DNA from 3 places in the Butyrivibrio sp. AE3006 genome. Region 3 is predicted to be linked to each of the others. Evidence: predicted binding sites of a transcription regulator. Region 3 holds the regulator's gene; each other region holds the start of a gene.

Region 1 (7,069 bases), on a different contig from region 3:
TTGGTACCGATTTTGAGCGTATCGCCGATCACTGCAGTAACATCGCAGTATGCATCCTTGAAGTGAGTGAGGGAATGTTTGATACTCACGAGTATCTTGAGCATCTTAAGGCGGAGAAAAACAAGGAATTCGAGATTGCAGTTGATCTTTATGAGAGAAAGTACAGACTTCCCGCAGTTAAGAAGGGCTTTGATGATGAGGATGATATCAATCCTTCCTTCATTGAAGATCATGAGACCATCGTTAACATCATGAGAGCTGAAGATCAGGATATAATTGACGAAGCTGTTTCTTCTGCCGAGAAGAAGAAAGAGAAGTTTGTAGATAAGGCAAAGGATGCAGTAAAAGAAAAAGTTAAAGACAAGTCAAAAGTAAAAATCAAAGATAAGAGTAAGAAGAAAAAAGATAAGTAATACTTAGTGTTTTAAATGAAAGGAATTTTATGAGTACCAGAGTTATTGAGTTAAAAAGAAGCGTATTTGAGAGTAACGATGAGAGAGCAGAGCTCCTTAGAGGCGAGCTTAAGGATAAAGGAATTTTCCTCCTGAATCTCATGTCATCTCCCGGATCAGGAAAAACAACAACACTTAAGGCTACTATCGCTGCCCTTAAGGACAAGTACAAGATTGGCGTTATGGAAGCAGATATCGATTCAGATGTAGATGCACAGAAGATCGCTGAGACAGGTGTTAAGGCTATTCAGCTCCACACAGGCGGTATGTGTCACCTTGATGCTGACATGACAAGACAGGGTCTTGACGCACTTGTAGAAGGTGATGTTGATCTTGCTATCCTTGAGAACGTAGGAAACCTTGTTTGCCCTGCTGAGTTTGATACAGGTGCTTCCAAGAATGCAATGATCCTCTCAGTTCCCGAAGGACATGACAAGCCCCTTAAGTATCCTCTTATGTTCAGCATCTGCGATGTTGTACTTATCAATAAGATTGATGTTGCTCCTTATTTTGATTTTGATCTTGAGAAGTGCAAGGAGTACATCCACATGAGAAATCCCAAGGCTGAGATCATTCCTATCTGTGCTAAGACAGGTGAGGGCGTTGACAAGTTTGCCGAGTGGCTCAGCAATCAGGTTGAAGATTGGAAGAAATAATGCTTCAGGGAAAAATTCATTCAATAGAGACCTTCGGTTCCGTAGACGGACCGGGGGTCCGTTTTATCATATTTTTAAAAGGCTGTAATCTGAGATGTAAGTATTGCCATAATGCCGACACCTGGAATCCTGAGTCAAATGACCTTAGGACTGCTGATGAACTTCTTGATAAGGCAGAGAGGTACAAGAGCTACTGGGGAGATGAGGGCGGCATAACCGTAAGCGGCGGAGAGCCACTGCTTCAGATGGATTTCCTTAGGGAGCTTTTTTCCAAGGCAAAAGAGCGAGGAATAAATACCTGCATCGATACGGCAGCAGAGCCCTTTACAAGGGAGGAGCCTTTCTTTTCAGAGTTTAAGGCTCTTATGGAAGATACAGACCTTTTGCTGGTGGATATTAAGCATATCGATAATGATGAGCATATTAAGCTCACAGGTAAGCCAAATGAGAATATCAAGGATTGCCTCAGATATTTGTCAGATATAGGTAAGCCTGTATGGATCAGACATGTGCTCGTTCCGGGAATTACGGATAATGATGAATATCTAAAGAAAACCAGAGAATTCATCGATACTCTCAGCAATGTAAAAAGGATAGATGTTCTTCCATATCATTCCCTTGGGCAGTTCAAGTGGGAAGAGCTTGGAATTCCCTATCAGCTGGTGGGAGTAGATGCGCCTTCTGCAGAGAGAATTGAAAACGCAAAGAGAATCCTCGGCGCAAATTAAAGAATAATAAAACAAACTATAAAAACTAACAAGAAAAATATAAATAATGTTAAAAAATTGCCAAAGTTGACAAAAGTTATCAGCTTTGGCTTTTTTTCGCGGTTTAAGGTTGAAATGTTACTCAGTATATGTAAAAATACCATTCGGGTGTCAAATTTTAGGATATACATATTGTGGTTTCTGTATTACAATATACTATATATAGTGGTTTAATAAATTTGACATACATAATCTACTTAATGTTGCACAGGCAACTGCACATAGATTCTGAGGGTGGTATCGTTTTTTCGCTAGAGAGGAGAAGATATTATGAGAGAACAGTGGAGAGGATTTAAAGGAAATAAGTGGACCGACGAAGTTAACTTAAGAGACTTTATCCAGAACAATTATACTATGTACGAGGGAGACGAGAGTTTCCTTGCAGACGCAACAGATGCCACAGACAAGCTTTGGGGCAGATTACAGGAGCTTCAGAAGGAAGAGCGTGCTAACGGCGGCGTACTTGAGTGTGAGACAGAGGTTGTATCAGGTCTTACTGCTTATGGCCCCGGATACATAGATGAATCAATGAAGGACCTTGAGACAGTTGTTGGTCTTCAGACAGACAAGCCTCTTAAGAGAGCATTCATGCCTTACGGCGGAATCAAGATGGCTGAGCAGGCTGCTGAGACATACGGTTTTAAGGTAAATGAGAAGTATCACAAGATTTTTACAGAGTATCATAAGACACACAACCAGGCTGTTTTTGATGCTTATACACCTGAGATGATGGCAGCTCGTCACAGCCACATCGTTACAGGACTTCCGGATACATACGGACGCGGACGTATCGTTGGCGACTACAGAAGAGTAGCCCTTTACGGTATTGATTTCCTTATAGAGCAGAAGAAGGAAGACTTCTCACTTTGCGGTTGCGGTGTTATGACTGATGAAGTTATCCGTCAGCGTGAAGAGATTGCAGAGCAGATCCGTGCTCTTCGCGGAATGAAGGAGATGGCTTCTGTTTACGGATTTGATATTTCTCAGCCTGCAACAAATGCAAGAGAGGCTGTTCAGTGGTTATACTTCGGATATCTTGCAGCTATCAAGACACAGAACGGTGCTGCAATGTCTGTTGGACGTGTTTCCACATTCCTTGATATTTATATTGAGAGAGACCTTAAGGAGGGTACACTTACAGAGTCTGAGGCACAGGAGCTTATCGATCACCTCGTTATGAAGTGCCGTATGGTTAAGTTTGCACGTATCCCCAGCTACAACCAGCTCTTCTCAGGAGATCCCGTATGGGCAACACTTGAGGTCGGCGGACTTGGAATGGACGGTCGTCACATGGTTACCAAGAACGACTACAGATTCCTTCATACTCTTGAGAACATGGGACCTTCACCTGAGCCTAACCTTACAGTACTGTATTCTTCAAGACTTCCTAAGAACTTCAAGAAGTATGCAGCTAAGATCTCTGTTACAACATCTTCTATCCAGTATGAGAATGATGATGTTATGAGACCTGTATGGGGCGATGATTACAGCATTTGCTGCTGCGTATCAGCTACACAGACAGGTAAGGAGATGCAGTTCTTCGGAGCAAGAGCAAACCTTGCTAAGTGTCTTCTTTACGCTATCAACGGCGGTAAGGATGAGAAGTTCCTTGATAAGCAGGGCAACCACATGCAGGTAGGTCCTGAGTATGCGCCCATTACTTCAGAGTATCTTGACTATGACGAAGTAATGGCAAAATATGACAAGATGATGGATTGGCTTGCAAGCCTTTATGTAAATATCCTTAACCTCATCCAGTACATGCACGATAAGTACTACTATGAGGCAGCTGAGATGGCTCTTATCGATACAGATGTACGTCGTACATTCGCTACAGGTATCGCAGGCTTCTCACATGTTGTAGATTCACTTTGCGCTATCAAGTATGCAAAGGTTAAGACTGTTCGTGATGAGTCAGGTCTTGTTGTTGATTACAAAATCGAGGGAGACTTCCCTAAGTATGGTAACGATGATGAGAGAGCAGATGAGATCGCAGTATGGCTCCTTAAGACCTTCCTTAAGAAGGTTAAGAAGAACCACACCTACAGAGATTCTGAGCCCACAACATCAATCCTTACTATTACTTCAAACGTAGTTTATGGTAAGGCTACAGGAGCTCTTCCGGATGGAAGACCTGCATTTGCTCCTTTTGCACCCGGTGCTAACCCGGCTTACGGCGCTGAGCAGAATGGACTTCTTGCTTCACTTAACTCAGTTGCTAAGCTTCCTTACGAGTATGCTCTTGATGGTATATCCAATACACAGACCATCAATCCCGGAGCACTTGGACATGATGATGAAGAGAGAGCAGACAGACTTGTAAACGTAATGGATGGCTACTTTGATCAGGGCGCTCACCACCTTAACGTTAACGTATTTGGTGTTGAGAAGCTTAAGGACGCTATGGAGCATCCTGAAAAGCCTGAGTACGCTAACTTTACAATCCGTGTATCAGGTTACGCTGTTAAGTTCATCGATCTTACAAGAGAGCAGCAGCTTGATGTTATTAACAGAACTTGCCATGAGACAATGTAATTAACACATTACAGAAGTGTAGAAAAAGGAAACGGAAGCGCGAGCGCTTCCGTTTTTTATTAAAGCCTTCTCCCTTTAGGGAGAAGGTGGCACGAAGTGCCGGATGAGGGTGTCGCCGAAGGCGACCGATAAGTGTTACTAAAACGAAAAAGGATTTTTATGATAGATAAGAAAGAACTAACACAGTATTCTCAAAAACTAAGGAAAGAGATGACTAAAGAGGAACGGCACCTTTGGTATGATTTCTTAAAAGGCTTGGATATATCGATTAGAAGACAGAAAGTAGTTGGGAATTATATCCTGGACTTTTATTGTCCAAAGAAAAAAGTAGCTATTGAATTAGATGGATCACAGCACTTTGAAAAAGAAGGCAGGGATAAAGACATCATAAGGGATAATTTCTTAAAAGAACGAGGAATTACTGTGCTAAGATACTCAAATTATGATATTAACATGAATTTTGAGGCTGTTTGTGAAGATATAGCCAGGAAGTTGGGGGGTTGAGTAGAGTGGAGCTTTATTAGAGAACCCTCATCCGTCGCCTACGGCGACACCTTCCCCCTAAAAGGGGGAAGGCTTTGTCCAGGTGATCAGTTTTAACTAGCTATTCTCTGGAAGGGGGAAGGCTTTGTCCAGGTGATCAGTTTTAACTAGCTATCCTTTGGAAGGGGAAGGTTTACTGAGGTGATCATTTCGTATCTTCGGTGCATTGTAAGGGAAAGACTAAAAAACGGAAGCGCGAGCGCTTCCGTTTTTTATACTGCTAAATGCAGCAGCTGAGTTGCAATTGTAAAGTATGCAAGAAGTGAAACTGCATCGACGATTGTGGTAATCATGGGTGATGCCATAACTGCGGGGTCAAAGCCAAGCTTGTCGGCACACATAGGAAGCAGACAGCCGATACTCTTTGCAATTATAACTACAAGGAAAAGAGTAAGGCATACAACAGCTGCAACCGGAAGTGCTAACTTGTCGATTATTAGGAGCTTTACAAAATTGGCAAGTGAAAGTGTGAGACCGCAGAGAACGGCAACTCTTACTTCCTTCCACCAGACCTTGAATATCTCTGAAAACTCGATCTCTCCAAGGGACAGGCTTCGGATAATTGAAACGCTGGCCTGGGATCCTGCATTACCGCCGGTGTCCATCAGCATGGGAATGTAAGCTGTAAGAACCACATAAGCTGACAGGGCATCAGAGAATTTGGTGATTATGGCGCCTGTAAAGGTTGCACTTATCATCAAGAATAAAAGCCAGGGCATTCTGTTTTTGTAGACATCAAGGATTCCGATACGTGAGTAGGGCTTATCGGAAGGGATGATAGCTGCCATCTTCTCGATATCCTCGGTAGCCTCTTCTTCGATGATATCTACTACGTCATCGATGGTGATGATACCGATCATACGGTTTTCGTTATCAACAACAGGCATGGCCGTGAAGTCGTACTTCTGGAACATGTGGGCCGTTTCTTCCTGGTCCGTCATGGTATTGATACTGATGACATTGGTGTTCATTATGTCACCGATCTTTTCATCGGCATCACGGATAAGCAGGTACCTCAGAGCAACCGTTCCGACCAGTATTCTTTGGTTCGTTACTACGTAGCAGATATTGACTGTCTCGGAATCAAGACCTATCTTCTTTATTCTCTCAATGGCCTGAGCCACGGTCATGTACTCTTTCAGGTCCACGTACTCCACTGTCATCAGGGAGCCGGCAGAGTCTTCAGGGTATCTTAGAAGATGATTGATATCAGCTCTGGTATCAGGCCTTGCATTGGCAAGAATCTTCTTTACGATACTGGCAGGCATCTCCTCCAAAAGGTCGGTAGCATCATCGGCCATCAGGTTATCGATGATGTTGCCTGCTTCCTTATCGGACAGGGACTGAATAATGTACTGCTGGTCATCTATTTCCAAATTTGCGAAAACATCAGCTGCAATATCCTTTGGGAGGATTCGGAACATCTTAAGAGAATCCTCGTTCTCCATGTCATCCATGATGGCAGCCACGTCGGCTGTATTCATGTCCTGGAGGGTCTGCCGCAGCTTGGTATACTGCTTGTTTTCCAATAATTCTTTTATAAGATCAAAAATGGTGTTGTCTTCCATAGAATTCTCCAATATAAGAAGGTATTGATACCTAGAAGTTTAGCACACTTTTGAAAAAATATTTCAAAATTTTATAATTTCTTAATCTTTTTAATAGTAATGTTCGTTGAGGGCGAAATTGACGAATGCTAAAATTAAATAGGATAATGCATTATTTATGGACGTAATTACGTTTAGAGGCTTCTTATGGAGAAAATTAAGAAATGGCAAAACTGGCTGCTTGTAGCAGTCTGTATTGTTATTAATCTCATAGGAAGAAATATAGCGGCTTTTTTTGGCATGCCTTTTTGGCTTGATGCCATAGGGACGCTGATTTCAGCGATAGTGCTTGGCCCGATAGGCGGTTCAGTCTGCGGGCTTTTAACCAATGCGATAATTTCTGTGTTTGACAAAGAACCCTTTGCTTATGCCATAGTTTCTGTGGGCATAGGTGCATCTGTGGGTTACTTTTTCCCTAAGACGAAAAATTACAGCATGTTTGAGGTTGTGGCAACTTCGGTATCTGCCGGTTTGGCAGCGGTTATTTTGTCGACTCCTTTTAACATGAT
Region 2 (7,069 bases), 170 kb from region 3:
TTTACTGGATAAATACCTTGCCTGCCACTCCAGAGAAGCCTGGGCATCTTCCATAGCCTTATCTGTTGATGTCTTGTAGCTTACAATTACCGCAACAAGCAGCGGAACCGCAGCTGCAAGAATCATAACAGTTATCAGCTTGGTCTTAATACTGTCTTTGAAGCTGACACTACTTTTTGCCTTTTTAGGCGCATCATTCTTAGCCATTCTCTTTTGCCTCCATAATAAAAAAAGATTTAAATGCAATAAATCATATTAATAATATACGACTTATCGCATCTAAATCTATTAAATAACCATTAAAAGAATGCTAAAACATTATAACTCAATATGCGAACTAATATGCGAAGTATAGCTTATTTACAGTTCACGATTTTTCCAAATTCAGGCTTAAGGGATGCTCCGCCTACAAGTCCGCCATCAATATCGGGCTGTGCAAAAAGCTGCGACGCATTTCCTGCGTTAACAGATCCGCCATACTGGATGCGCACGCTCTGCGCAGTAGAATCATTATAAATATCTGCAATACAGTCACGGATAGCTTTGCAAACCTCCTGAGCCTGCTCCGTTGTTGCTGTCTTACCTGTACCAATTGCCCAGATCGGTTCATATGCAATAACCATATTAGCCACATCTGATGACGGAACTCCTGCAAGATCAGATTTTATCTGAAGCTTTATCCAGTCTAAAGTGATGCCCATTTCTCTCTGCTGCAGAGTCTCACCGCAGCAAAGGATAGGAGTAAGACCATGCTCAAAGGCTTTTTTTACCTTTTTATTAAGTTCTTCATCTGTCTCATGGAAGTACTCACGTCTTTCTGAGTGACCAAGAATGACATACTTAACACCTGCTCCTTCAAGCATCTCAGGTGAAATCTCACCTGTATATGCACCGCTCTCCTCAAAGTACATATTCTGAGCACCGATTTCAATGTTTGTTCCACGGGTTGCTGTAAGTGCAGGAACTATATCAATTGCCGGCACGCAGAAAACAACATCAACATCGCTTGACTCTACAAGGGGTCTAAGTGTTGCAATAAGCTCAACTGCCTTGGCAGGTGTCATGTTCATTTTCCAGTTTCCGGCTACTATTTTTCTTCTTTCCATTTTATCTCCTCCAGGCCATATCAGAACAGCGCCGCCAAAACATCGGACAGCACCTCTTCCATGGTGTTGTTCTTCTCATCTATGATAATGTCAGCATATTTTTCATAAAGTTCGCAACGCTCGTCGTACAGGGACGATATGGTCTGTCCTTCCTTCATTACAACGCCTCTTTGCTTCACATTTCTCAGGCGCTTTGTAAGAACCTCCATATCTATCTTCAGATATACCACTTTTCCGATATCCTTGTAATGCATCATGGCTTCCTCGCCATAAACTACACTTCCACCGGTTGCAATTACAGTCTTCTCTGCTTCAATGCCGGCATTTATTTTGTTCTCAATATCTATAAAGCCATCAACACCTTCTGTTTCAATAATTTCAGAAAGCTTACGGCCCTCTTTTTCCTGAATTACTATATCCGAGTCAATAAAATTATATCCAAGAATCTTAGCAAGAATAACTCCCACTGTACTTTTTCCTGATGTGGGCATTCCTATTAAGATAATGTTGTCTTTTTTCATAATACTCTCCGGTGATTACTAAAATAAACGGATTCAATTTGAAATTGGCTCCAAATTGAATCCGTTTCATAAATCTTAATCAGCTTATTTTATTAAGCGTTAACGATCTTGCCAAAGTCAGGCTTAAGTGAAGCGCCGCCGATAAGACCACCATCGATGTTGGGCTTTGAAAGAAGCTCAGCAGCATTGCCGGCATTCATTGATCCGCCGTACTGGATACGAACTTCATCAGCTGTAGCCTGATCATAAAGCTTTGCGATAAGCTCACGGATAAGCCCGCAAACTTCCTCAGCCTGATCAGCTGTAGCTGTCTCACCTGTACCGATAGCCCAGATAGGCTCGTAAGCGATAACAAGCTTCTTAACCTGGTCAGCTGTTACGCCATCGAGATCCCATGTGATCTGTCTCTCGATCCACTCCTTGTAGGTGTCAGCCTTACGAAGTGCAAGGGACTCACCGCAGCAAAGGATAGGTGTAAGACCTGAAGCAAATGCCTTCTTAACCTTCTGGTTGATAAGAATATCATTCTCACCAAAGATATCTCTTCTCTCTGAGTGACCGATGATAACATACTCAACACCTGCATCCTTCAGCATGGGAGCTGAAATCTCGCCTGTGAAAGCACCGCTGTCAACGATGTAGAAGTTCTCTGCTCCTACATGTACGTTTGTACCCTTAACAGCCTCAACAACGGGTACGATATCGATAGCCGGAACGCAGTAAACTACGTCAACGTCATCATTTTTAACAAGATCTTTAAGCTCTGCACAAAGAGCTACAGCCTCACTGGGAGTCTTGTTCATCTTCCAGTTACCGGCAATTATTCTTCTACGTGCCATTTTGTTTTCCTCTCTCAACAACGTCTTTCAAGTAATTATATCATTTCAGCGGACGCTTCCGCTCTGTTTCAGACGCAAGGGTACTAAATCTGTAAAATACACAGATTAAGTACCCGCGTCTTCAAAAGCCACTTCAATGATATAAATACTTTCAAGACTCATTTAGACTTCAAATACAAATTTATTATTCACAAGGAAGTTCGACTCTCGCTCACGCTCAATCGAACTAAGTAGTACACCAGGCTCGAAAATACCTCGCCAGGTGATTACTTATCGTCCGCTGCAACAACACCGGGAAGCTCCTTACCCTCAAGGAACTCAAGGGAAGCGCCGCCACCTGTTGAAATGTGGCTCATCTTATCTGCGAAGCCGAGCTGGTTAACTGCTGCTGCACTGTCACCACCACCGATGATGGTTGTAGCATCTGTATCAGCAAGAGCCTTAGCAACAGCCTTTGTACCTTCAGCAAGTACAGGGTTCTCGAATACACCCATAGGTCCGTTCCAAACAACAGTCTTTGCATTCTTTACAGCATCTGCGAAAAGCTCTCTTGTCTTAACGCCGATATCAAGGCCTTCCTTATCAGCGGGAATTGCATTGGACTCAACGATAGCTGTCTCTATGTCAGGATTGTCGATAGGATCCGGGAATCCGCCTGATACTACTGTATCAACGGGAAGAAGAAGCTGCTTGCCGTTCTTCTCAGCCTTCTCCATCATTTCCTTACAGTAATCGATCTTCTCGTTATCAACAAGAGAAAGACCTACTTCATATCCCTTAGCCTTAAGGAATGTGTAAGCCATACCACCACCGATGATAAGTGTATCGCACTTCTCAAGGAGGTTATTGATAACATTGAGCTTATCAGCAACCTTAGCACCACCAAGGATTGCTACGAAAGGACGTACAGGGTTCTCAACAGCGTTGCCGAGGAAGTCGATTTCCTTCTGCATAAGGTAACCAACTGCACAGTTGCCGCCCTTCTCACGAACATACTTTGTAACAACAGCTACAGAAGCGTGTGCTCTGTGAGCAGAACCAAAAGCGTCACATACATAATCATCACAAAGATCTGCAAGCTCTTTTGCGAAAGCTTCGCCTGCATCTGAAGGCTTTGTCTCTTCCTTGCCACGGAAACGTGTATTCTGAAGAAGAACAACATCACCCTCACCCATAGCCTCGACAGCAGCAGTTGCCTCAGCACCTGTTACGTTGTAATCGCCAACGAACTTAACGTCCTTGCCAAGCTTAGCAGAAAGACTCTTTGCTACAGGAGCAAGAGACTCGCCCTCGTTGGGGCCATTCTTAACCTTACCAAGATGTGAGCAAAGGATAACCTTGCCGCCATCTGCGATAAGTTTCTTGATTGTAGGAAGTGCAGCGTTGATACGTGTCTCGTCTGTGATCTCGCCATTCTTAAGAGGTACGTTGAAGTCACAACGAACAAGTACTCTTCTGCCCTTTGCGCTGAAATCATCAACAGATTTCTTATTAAGTGCCATTTGTTTTTTCCTCCTGGAATTTTAATAATGAAACAAACAAGGTCCGGTCCTAGTGGACCGGACCTCACATAAGATCTCTCTAAAAGTTCAGACAAAAATTACTTAACGAACTTCTCGAAGTACTTGATTGTACGAACCATCTGAGATGTGTATGAGTTCTCGTTGTCATACCATGAAACAACCTGAACTTCATAGAGATCGTCACCAATCTTTGTAACCATTGTCTGTGTAGCATCGAAGAGTGAACCATAAGTCATTCCAACGATATCAGAAGATACGATCTCATCCTCGTTGTAACCGAATGTCTCAGGATCTGAAGCCTTCTTCATAGCCTCGTTGATGCTGTCCTTAGTAACTTCTGTGCTGCTCTTAACTACAGCGAAAAGAAGTGTTGTTGAACCTGTCGGAACCGGTACTCTCTGAGCAGCGCCGATGAGCTTGCCGTTGAGTTCAGGAATAACAAGGCCGATAGCCTTTGCAGCACCTGTGCTGTTAGGAACGATGTTAACAGCGCCTGCACGAGCTCTTCTAAGGTCACCCTTTCTCTGAGGTCCGTCAAGGATCATCTGATCACCTGTGTAAGCATGGATTGTTGCCATGATACCAGACTGGATAGGTGCATAGTCGTTAAGAGCCTTTGCCATAGGTGCAAGGCAGTTTGTTGTACAAGAAGCTGCAGAGATGATGTTATCATCAGCTGTAAGTGTCTCGTGGTTAACGTTATATACGATAGTAGGAAGATCATTTCCTGCAGGAGCAGAAATAACAACCTTCTTAGCACCAGCGTTGATATGTGCCTGAGCCTTATCCTTTGATGTGTAGAAACCTGTACACTCAAGAACTACGTCTACACCAATCTTGCCCCAAGGAAGGTTATTAGCATCAGCCTCCTTGTAGATCTCGATCTCTTTACCATTTACTGTGATTGAGTGATCGCTGAATGATACCTTGTCAGCGTACTTATACTTACCCTGAGAAGAATCATACTTGAGAAGGTGTGCAAGCATCTTAGGATCTGTAAGATCGTTGATTGCTACGATCTCTGTTCCCTCGTGCTCAAACATCTGTCTGAATGCAAGACGACCGATACGGCCAAAACCATTAATTGCTACCTTTACTGCCATTTTAAGTCCTCCTAAAATGATATTAAAATTATTTGCTGTTACTAATTCTTTACATGTGATTGTCAAAAATTTGACAGCAAATATATTTTATCTGACTTTATCAGATTTTTCAAGTAATCTTTAGGCAAAAACGCAAATAAATCATCAAGTGTTCAATATTTGCAAAATTGTAATATCAAGTTTATTCATAAGATCTACAACTGTGCCGCTATCAAGCTTAACCTTGGGCCTGGACAGCTGCTTCTGATTATTCTCAGATATAACGCCCTGCTTACCGTTGGACAGAAGGACTCTGCAACCAATGGGATACGGCGCCACATATTTTACAAATACACTGGTAACTTCATCATCAAACATGGTTCCGGTATTTGCCATTATGTACTCGATAGCATTTGCGGGATTCATGGAATCCTTATAAGCGCGCTTGGATGTCAGGGCATCATAAACATCTGCCACATGTATGATCCTTGCAAACTTATGGATTTTTTCACCGCTTAGTTTTCTTGGATATCCTGAGCCATCCCAGTTTTCATGATGAGAATACACGGCATTTTTAACAACCGCAGCCACGTCCTCTCCATCTGTTTTTACCTTTTCTCTAAGCCTGTTAAGTCCGTGCTCCGGATGTTTTTTCATTATTTCAAATTCATCCCAGGTGAGCTTTGAAGGCTTGTTGATTATCTCTATGGGAATATCACATTTGCCTATGTCATGCATAATCGCACCCTGAGAAAGCAACTCAAGCTCTTCATTTCTAAGCCCCATGCCTATTCCTATGATCACAGACAAAACATCCACATTTACGCTGTGAACATAAGTGTAGTTATCATAGTTGCTCAAGGTCATCTGCTCGACAATAAGCGATTCAGCATTCTGAATTTCATTAACAATGCTGTTAGCCAGGAACTGACATGCATTCAGATCCAGTTTCTTTAGCTTATTAATCGCCTTCATTCTGGTCTCGTTTGACACAATCTGCCTGGCTGTTTCTATATCGCCTTCTTCAAAAATGTAAATACCGTCAAAATCCATCTGCTGAATTCTGTTTATATAGGCTTGAGAAAGCTCCGTATTAGCCTTAAGAAGAACCTTGTCGTTATCATCATACAGATTATTGGACAAGACCATCCCCGGCTTAAGTTGCCTGGCGCTTACATACCTCATTCACTGCACCTCCTTAAAAATACCAGTAGTACAGTTGTGTGAAATAACCCCGTTTGCAATAAAACTTCTGGCGGTTGTGGTGATCTCAACGAGTTCATCACATTTAACTTCTTTAATAGAAACAATTTTTAATGACTCTGTATTCAGATTACTGATAGGTACATATTCAAACTGCCTTGTAATAACAGGCGTATAAGTACTGTAGAACCTTAGAAGCTCTGATGCTCCGCCAAACAGCGTAGCCGTCATATCCTGGCTGTTATACTCATATTCAAAGCCATTCATATCAAGGCCTTTTTTCAATACTTCAAGATACTGCTTTTTGGAACTGGCAAGATTCTTAACAAGAGGATTGGCAGTTCCGTCAGAATCATATACTCCTGCAACAAACCCTCTTAAGAACTCATCTTTATCTCTGTGTTTTGCAAATTTCTCGGATAGAACTACCATCTGCTTATATGGAATATTCAGCTTGACAGTAACATAGTATTCATTTGTATCCTTGTTGTGGGCAAAGCAGGGCTCTATTGTGACATGTGCTCCGCAATATAGCAGATAATTATAAAGACGCATTGTAACGGCAGACTCGCAGAAAACAAACTCTGCCATCTCTCCGCCCTTAAGGCCTATAAGCTTTTTCCCATAGACCTGTGCCCCGAGGAAATAGCCTTCCATATAAAACTTAGTCTCGGAATAGTTTTTATTTATGGCCCTGCTAATTCCGGACATTTTAACATCTTCTTTAAGGAAAACCTTGCCCGGCTCAAGTGTCCCATCATCATACGCAAAAAGCCATCCAAGCTTCGTGAGCCA
Region 3 (7,069 bases):
ATCAGATAGTTCCCGCTGAGGGTGGTGGCTGGTTCCCTGCAACCTATAGGGGAGGTAAGACTCTTGCAGAGAGCGGCGCTGATGAATGGGAGCTTACAGATCAGCAAAAGAAGTTTCTTACTGAGGATCATGTGAGATATGTTCTTGCCATGGTTCTTAAGAACGGTGAAATTGCTGCTAAATGGAATAACGAGATGCAGGCACTTTGTGAGGAGATGCCTCATGGTATTCCTGTAAATACAAGTACTGATCCAAGACACGGCGCAGGCAGTGCATCTGCTGAGTTTAAGACAGAGGCAAAGGGCACAAGTAAATGGCCCCTTGGACTTGGCCTTGCAGCAACATTTTCAGCTGACACAGTAAAGAACTTTGCCCGTATTGCAGCAAGAGAGTACAGAGCACTTGGTATTACAACAGAGCTGGGACCTCAGATCGATCTTGGAACTGAGCCCAGATGGATGAGAGTATCAGATACCTATGGTCCTTCCAGCAAGCTTGTAACAGAATATGCAAAGAATTACTGTGAAGGACTTCAGAATGACCCTGAGGCAGATGGCTGGGGCGAGACCAGCGTAGCAGCCATGGTTAAACATTGGCCGGGCGGCGGCCCCTGCGAGGCAGGAAGAGATGCACATTATGCTTACGGTAAGTTTGCTGTATATCCGGGAGATAATCTTAAGGAGCACTTAAAGCCTTTCCTTGAGGGTGCATTTAAGCTTGATAAAACAGGTGAGGCTTCAGCAGTAATGCCGTATTATACAATCAGCTACGGCGTTGATCCTTCAGGCAAAAACGTAGGAAACAGCTATAGCAAATACATAATCGGTGATCTTTTAAGAGATAAATACGGTTATAAGGGTGTAGTATGTACAGACTGGGGCATCACACAGGATCCTAATCCAAAGCTTGATTCCTTTGGTTCAAGATGCTTTGGTACAGAGGATTTATCCGAGGCAGAGAGACACCTTTGCATCATCGAGAACGGTGTTGACCAGTTTGGCGGCAATAATGATATTAAGCCTATTCTTGAAGCTTATAAGATTGGCTGCGAGCGTCATGGTGAGGATGCCATGAGAAAGCGCTTTGAGGAAAGTGCTGTAAGACTTCTTTTAAACAGCTTCAGATGCGGACTTTTCGAGAATCCTTATCTTGATCCCGAGGAGAGTAAGAAAGTACTTGGCTGCGATGAGTTCGTAAAAGAGGGCTTCGATGCTCAGCTTAGAAGTATCGTAATGGTTAAGAATAATGGCGTTCTTCCTGTAAGCGGACGAAAGAAGGTTTATATCCCCGGAAGACATATCGATGCTCATAAGGGCTTTATGAGAGATATGATGCCTGCCATGGATATCCCGGGAGCAAATCCTGCAGATGTAACACCTTTCTATGATGTTACAGATGATCCTGCAGAGGCAGATATGGCTATTTGCTTCATTGAAAGTCCTATCAGCGACGGATATACTGAGGAGACAGGTTACAGACCTGTGACCCTTCAGTACAGACCTTATACAGCAGATGCTGCAAGAGAGGTCAGCATTGCAGGCGGAGATTTCCGTGAGGAGTCAAATAACAGAACCTACAAAGGAAAGTCCAACACACCTGCCAACGAAAGCGATCTTGATCTTGTAATTAAGGCAAGAGAGCAGATGGGTGATAAGCCCGTCATTGTATCTATCAGAATGAATAATCCCTGCATGGTTTCTGAATTTGAGAAATATGCAGATGCGATCCTTGTTAACTTTGGAGTTGAGACAAAGGCTACACTTACCATCGTGAGCGGTGGCGCAGAGCCTTCAGCAATGCTTCCAGTTCAGCTTCCTGCTGATATGGAAACAGTTGAGAAGCACTGTGAGGATAAGCCCTTTGATTACACTCCTTACACTGATTCTGTAGGTAATACCTATGACTTTGGTTTTGGCCTTAACTTTAGCGGTGTTATCAGGGATGATAGATACGAAAAATATGTATCTAACAGATAAGTTTTTGAAAATCAGAGGTTTACACAATGATCTTAAATTGTCATGATCTCTCAAAGTCGTTTGACGGAAAAGACATTCTGAAAGGAGTGTCTTTTCATATTGAGGATAATGAAAAAGCAGCAATAGTAGGAATTAACGGTGCAGGCAAGACTACACTCATCAGAATGCTTATTGGAGAGCTGACTCCGGATACCGGAACAGTTACACTTTCCAAGGATGTGACAGTTGGATATCTTGCACAGAATCAGAATATCGACAGCGCTCACAGTATCTACGAAGAACTTCGTGAGATGAAAAGAGATGTTATTAATCTCGAAAAGGAGATTCGCAGTGCTGAGGCACAGATGGATGTGCTTCGAGGCGAAGAGCTGGACAGACTGATGGACCGTTATGCCCAGATGAATCACGAGTTTCAGCTTAAAAACGGCTATGCCTGGGAGAGTGAAGTAATAGGCGTTGCCAAGGGACTTGGTTTTTCAGAAGAGGAATTCGATAAGAGAATTTCCACTCTTTCAGGTGGTCAGAAGACCAGAGTGGCTCTCGGTAAGCTCCTTCTTCAGAGTCCTGACCTGATAATCCTTGATGAGCCTACCAACCACCTTGATATGAATTCCATCAAGTGGCTTGAAGGTTATCTTATGAATTACAAGGGTGCTGTACTTATCGTATCCCACGATAGATATTTCCTTGACCGTATAGCACAGAAGATAATTGAGATTGATCAAACAAGTGCTGAGGTATATCAGGGTAATTACACAGCCTATGCACATAAGCGTGAGAAGATCAGGGCAGCTAAGCTTAAGGCATACCTCAATCAGCAGGCTGAGATTAAGCATCAGGAAGAGGTCATTGACAAGCTAAGACAGTTCAACAGGGAAAAGAGCATTAAAAGGGCTGAGAGCAGAGAGAAGATGCTTGATAAGATTGAGCGTCTTGAAAAGCCCACAGAAGTTCGTGATGACATGAGAATCACTCTTACTCCTTCCTGCGTAAGCGGTAATGATGTAATGAATGTTGACTCTATTGCCAAATCCTTTGGTAATGAGAAGCTGTTTGAGAATATAAGCTTTGAAATTAAGCGCGGTGAGAAGGTGGCAATTATCGGTGACAACGGAACCGGTAAGACCACAATGCTTAAGATAATTAATGGCATGGAATCCCTTGATGCCGGTGAAATAACACTGGGTGTAAAGGTTCATGTAGGATATTACGATCAGGAGCATCAGGTACTTCACAATGAGAAGACTCTTTTTGAAGAGCTCTCGGATGCTTATCCATCCATGAACAATACAGAGATCAGAAATACTCTTGCTGCATTTTTGTTTACAGGTGATGATGTATTTAAGAGAATCGGAGACCTCTCAGGCGGTGAGAAGGGCAGAGTATCTCTTGCAAAGCTTATGCTTTCAGATGCCAACTTCCTTATCCTCGATGAGCCTACAAACCACCTTGATATCACCAGTAAGGAGATATTGGAGGATGCCATTAGCGGCTACGAGGGCACTGTTTTATATGTAAGCCACGACAGATATTTCATCAATAAGACTGCTACCAGAATCCTTGATCTTACCCATGGAAGAATGATCGGTTACATTGGTAACTATGATTACTACCTTGAGCACTGTGAGGAGCAGACCGCAAGAATCTTAAATGAAAGCGGCAGTGCATCTTCCTTTGGAAGAGGGATAGAGATGGCATCAGAGGATGCAGCAAAGGGCAATTCCTTTGGTAAGCTTGCAGGCTCATCCCAGCCTGTGCAAAAAGAGAGCGCAGGAGCAGCCGACTGGAAAGCTCAAAAGGAAGAACAGGCTAAAAAGCGTAAGATTGAAGCGGCCCTTAAGAAGTGTGAAGAGGAAATTGCTAAGCTTGAGGAGAGGAATGAGAAGATCAACGAAGAACTATCTGATCCTGAGGTAGCAACAGATCTTTTGAAGGTGAGAACGCTATCTGATGAGCTTGGCGCCAACGAGGAGAAACTAAGCGCTCTTTATGACGAATGGGCCGAGCTTAGTGAATAAAATAGGATTTCGATTGAGAAATCCTTGCGCATAAGCAGTATTTAGAATCAATAAGTTAGTAAAAGTAAAAGAGCATTCGCAGGATTAAGTCTTACGAATGCTCTTATTTTCTGCTTTATAATGTTCGAATTTCAGGCAAATGCATCAAATGAACTACCGACCTGGCTATAGGAATAACCACCCATATCTCTGCCGTAGCCAACTGTCATGCCGTTATATTTTGATGCGATATTGTTGAACTGCTGGCTTACTCTCTGGGTCTCTTCCTGACCATCTGTGCTGGCAACTTCGCCAACTTTTACTTCCTGTGCGTTTGGATATACCACAGGAGCAACTGTAGATATGTTCCCAACAGCCTTATGCTCATCATAAACATCGGAAACCGGTGCCTGATTGGAGAGAGCATAATTCATTGGCTGTGTTTGATACATACTATATCCACTTATTCCGCCAATTGACATTCCCATATATTTCTACCTCTATAGTCTGTAAGAACACCCATTTACAGACAATAGAATTATAAAATATATTCCTTAAAATATTATAAACTTGCTCTTAAAGAAAACCGAAATATGCCTGTTTTTGAAAGAAAAATTCAGTATTTTTGAAACTTTTTGAATGTAGAGTTCGCAGATTGACTAATTTTTAACAGATAGTATAATCTATATAGAACTAAATACCTATAATGACAACGGAGGAAGTATGGCGGAGAAAGAAATCTCGCAGGCAGTTATCGGCAGACTGCCGCGCTACTTCAGATATCTGGGAGAACTTAAGGAGCAGGGAATCGAGAGAATTTCTTCTCAGGATCTCAGTGATCTGATGAAAGTAACAGCCTCACAAATAAGGCAGGACTTTAATAATTTCGGAGGTTTTGGGCAACAGGGATATGGGTATAATGTCGAATATCTTTATGATGAGATCGGTAAGATCTTAGGTCTCGGAAGAGAACATACTCTTATCATTATCGGCGCAGGCCACTTAGGACAGGCGCTTTCAGGTTACAATAATTTCTTCAACAGAGGATTTATTTTCAAAGGTGCATTTGACCTTAATCCCGAACTTCACGGAAAGAAAATAAGAAATATCGAAATTCGTCCTATCGAAGAGATGGAGCAGTTTGTAAGAGATAATAAGATTGAGATTGCTGTGCTTGCAATTCCCAAGGACCAGGCTGTCAAAATGGCAGAGAGACTGGTTAATTGTGGTATCAAAGCGATCTGGAATTTTGCTCACGTGGACCTGGATGTTCCTGAGAATGTTCAGGTTGAAAACGTTCATTTATCTGATTCCCTTATGAAGCTTTCTTATGGAATCGACAGATATGAGAAGAGTCAGGTAAAGACCAGGAAGTAACCGTTTTCTTATGACGGGGGAATGCCTATGGCAAAAGATACAAATAATTACTCGGAGGCCCTTATCGGCAAGGACATTCCTATTTTGTCCAAGGATGAGAGGTGGCAAAAGCTTTTCATACTGAGTCCCAAGACAGATAAGATAAAGAAACTTGAGGCTGAGCTTAATAAGCTTGTGGATAAGCAGGAAAAGACCAGGGAAAAGATTAAGGATATAAAGCGTCTTAAAAAGAGGCTTCTTGGCGAGATAGTTACTCTGAGGGATGATGCCGATAAGAATCCGAAGCAGAGGAAAAAGATCGAAGCCCAGATTGATGACCACACAAGGCTCATCAAGGAAAGCAACGAGAAAATCGAAGAATGCGAAGACGAAATGCTTGGGCTTCCAAGAGAGATTTACAAGACAGATGTTGACCTAATGGTTGAGACCATGAACGTTTTTTATGGCAGAATGGATGCCAATACGGTTGAGATTCAGGCCATAGATGAGTGGGTATCCAAGGTCAGGGTGCAGCTTAAGAAAAATATCGTTCGCATGCAGGAAAAGGAAATCGAGAATTTCAATGTTTATTCCTACATGCATGATATTTTCGGACCGGAAGTAATAGACCTGTTTGATCTTAGATATGACCCTGAGAGACGTCATCCCGTGATTCCTAAGGATGGGATGAGAGTTGAGAATGGAATAGTCATTGAAGATGAAAAGTTTACAGATACTTGATAAAAAATCAAAATTTGCAGTTAATGCCGCGGAAATGCGAAGATGTGATAACACCACAATTGAGCATTTCGGCGTTCCTCAGGATGTCCTTATGGAACGTGCGGCGCTTTCTTTATGTGAAGCTGCCATAGAAAAATGCCCTAAGGGCGGAAGCGTAGTTGTGTTTGCAGGTACAGGGAATAACGGCGGCGACGGAGTTGCTGCGGCAAGACTTTTGTATCAGGCAGGAATAGATGTGGCGCTTCTTTATGTGAATCACAAAAAGGGCAGAAAGAGCGACGCCCTTAAAAGACAGGTCAGTATCGCAGGGAAATATGGAGTACCAGCCTACTATTTGGAAAAAGCAGATAACCCCAAGTGGCTTGTAAAAAAGAGTGACGTCGTTATCGATGCAATGCTTGGAACAGGCTGCAGCAGGTCTCTTGGCGACGAATATGAGAAGGCTGTTATGCTGATAGATGAAGTATGCGCTGAGTCTGAAAAGAGACCCTACGTGATCGCAGCTGATATCCCTACGGGTATTAACTCGGATAACGGTCAGATTTGCGGTTGCTGCGTAACAGCGGACATGACAGTTACCTTTGAATATGTAAAGCTTGGTCAGCTTCTTTTCCCCGGCAGTGAATATGTGGGAGAGCTTAGGCTTTTCGAAGTTGGAATAACTGAGGATGGATTTTTATCTGATTATCCTGCGTACAAATACATAGACAGAAATGCCTCTGTTAACGAGCTGATTCCAAAGAGGTCACCTTCGGGAAATAAAGGGACTTTCGGAAAGGTGCTTATTGTGGCAGGTAGCAGGCGTGTCAGCGGTGCATGCATTATGGCTGCTGAAAGTGCCCTAAAAAGCGGCGCCGGAATGGTTCGAATTTTTACTGAAAAAGCTAATCTTAGCGCTGTGCAGACGCTTCTCCCTGAAGCTATGTCAGATGTTTACGACGAAGATGATACCGATGTTTTGAAAAAGATAAGAGATGCGCTGCCCGGGGCTATTGACTG

Evidence for each region. The regulator Rex, encoded in region 3, represses fermentation and respiration genes when NADH is low (regulators of the CRP and FNR family bind a similar motif). The targets are predictions, from matches to a motif close to ATTGTTAANTANTTAACAAT.
Region 1: the regulator Rex is predicted to act here: its motif matches at 1,882-1,901, upstream of pflB (formate C-acetyltransferase).
Region 2: the regulator Rex is predicted to act here: its motif matches at 5,151-5,170, upstream of gap (type I glyceraldehyde-3-phosphate dehydrogenase).

The regions. Positions count from the first base shown of each region.
Region 1 is NZ_AUJJ01000010.1:99,970-107,038, forward strand. Features, by position in the region: gene G603_RS19545 (Na/Pi cotransporter family protein) at 1-413, shown strand, start outside; gene hypB (hydrogenase nickel incorporation protein HypB) at 443-1,108, shown strand; gene pflA (pyruvate formate-lyase-activating protein) at 1,108-1,836, shown strand; gene pflB (formate C-acetyltransferase) at 2,146-4,410, shown strand; gene G603_RS0106750 (endonuclease domain-containing protein) at 4,570-4,914, shown strand; gene mgtE (magnesium transporter) at 5,166-6,521, opposite strand; gene G603_RS0106760 (ligand-binding sensor domain-containing diguanylate cyclase) at 6,708-7,069, shown strand, end outside.
Region 2 is NZ_AUJJ01000002.1:116,464-123,532, reverse strand. Features, by position in the region: gene G603_RS0102330 (methyl-accepting chemotaxis protein) at 1-207, opposite strand, end outside; gene tpiA (triose-phosphate isomerase) at 357-1,106, opposite strand; gene G603_RS0102320 (shikimate kinase) at 1,127-1,627, opposite strand; gene tpiA (triose-phosphate isomerase) at 1,720-2,466, opposite strand; gene G603_RS0102310 (phosphoglycerate kinase) at 2,733-3,968, opposite strand; gene gap (type I glyceraldehyde-3-phosphate dehydrogenase) at 4,067-5,092, opposite strand; gene G603_RS18945 (HD-GYP domain-containing protein) at 5,237-6,256, opposite strand; gene G603_RS0102295 (hypothetical protein) at 6,257-7,069, opposite strand, start outside.
Region 3 is NZ_AUJJ01000002.1:284,337-291,405, forward strand. Features, by position in the region: gene G603_RS0102965 (glycoside hydrolase family 3 protein) at 1-1,976, shown strand, start outside; gene G603_RS0102970 (ABC-F family ATP-binding cassette domain-containing protein) at 2,003-3,994, shown strand; gene G603_RS0102975 (hypothetical protein) at 4,126-4,461, opposite strand; gene G603_RS0102980 (redox-sensing transcriptional repressor Rex) at 4,697-5,350, shown strand; gene G603_RS19005 (hypothetical protein) at 5,378-6,070, shown strand; gene G603_RS0102990 (bifunctional ADP-dependent NAD(P)H-hydrate dehydratase/NAD(P)H-hydrate epimerase) at 6,048-7,069, shown strand, end outside.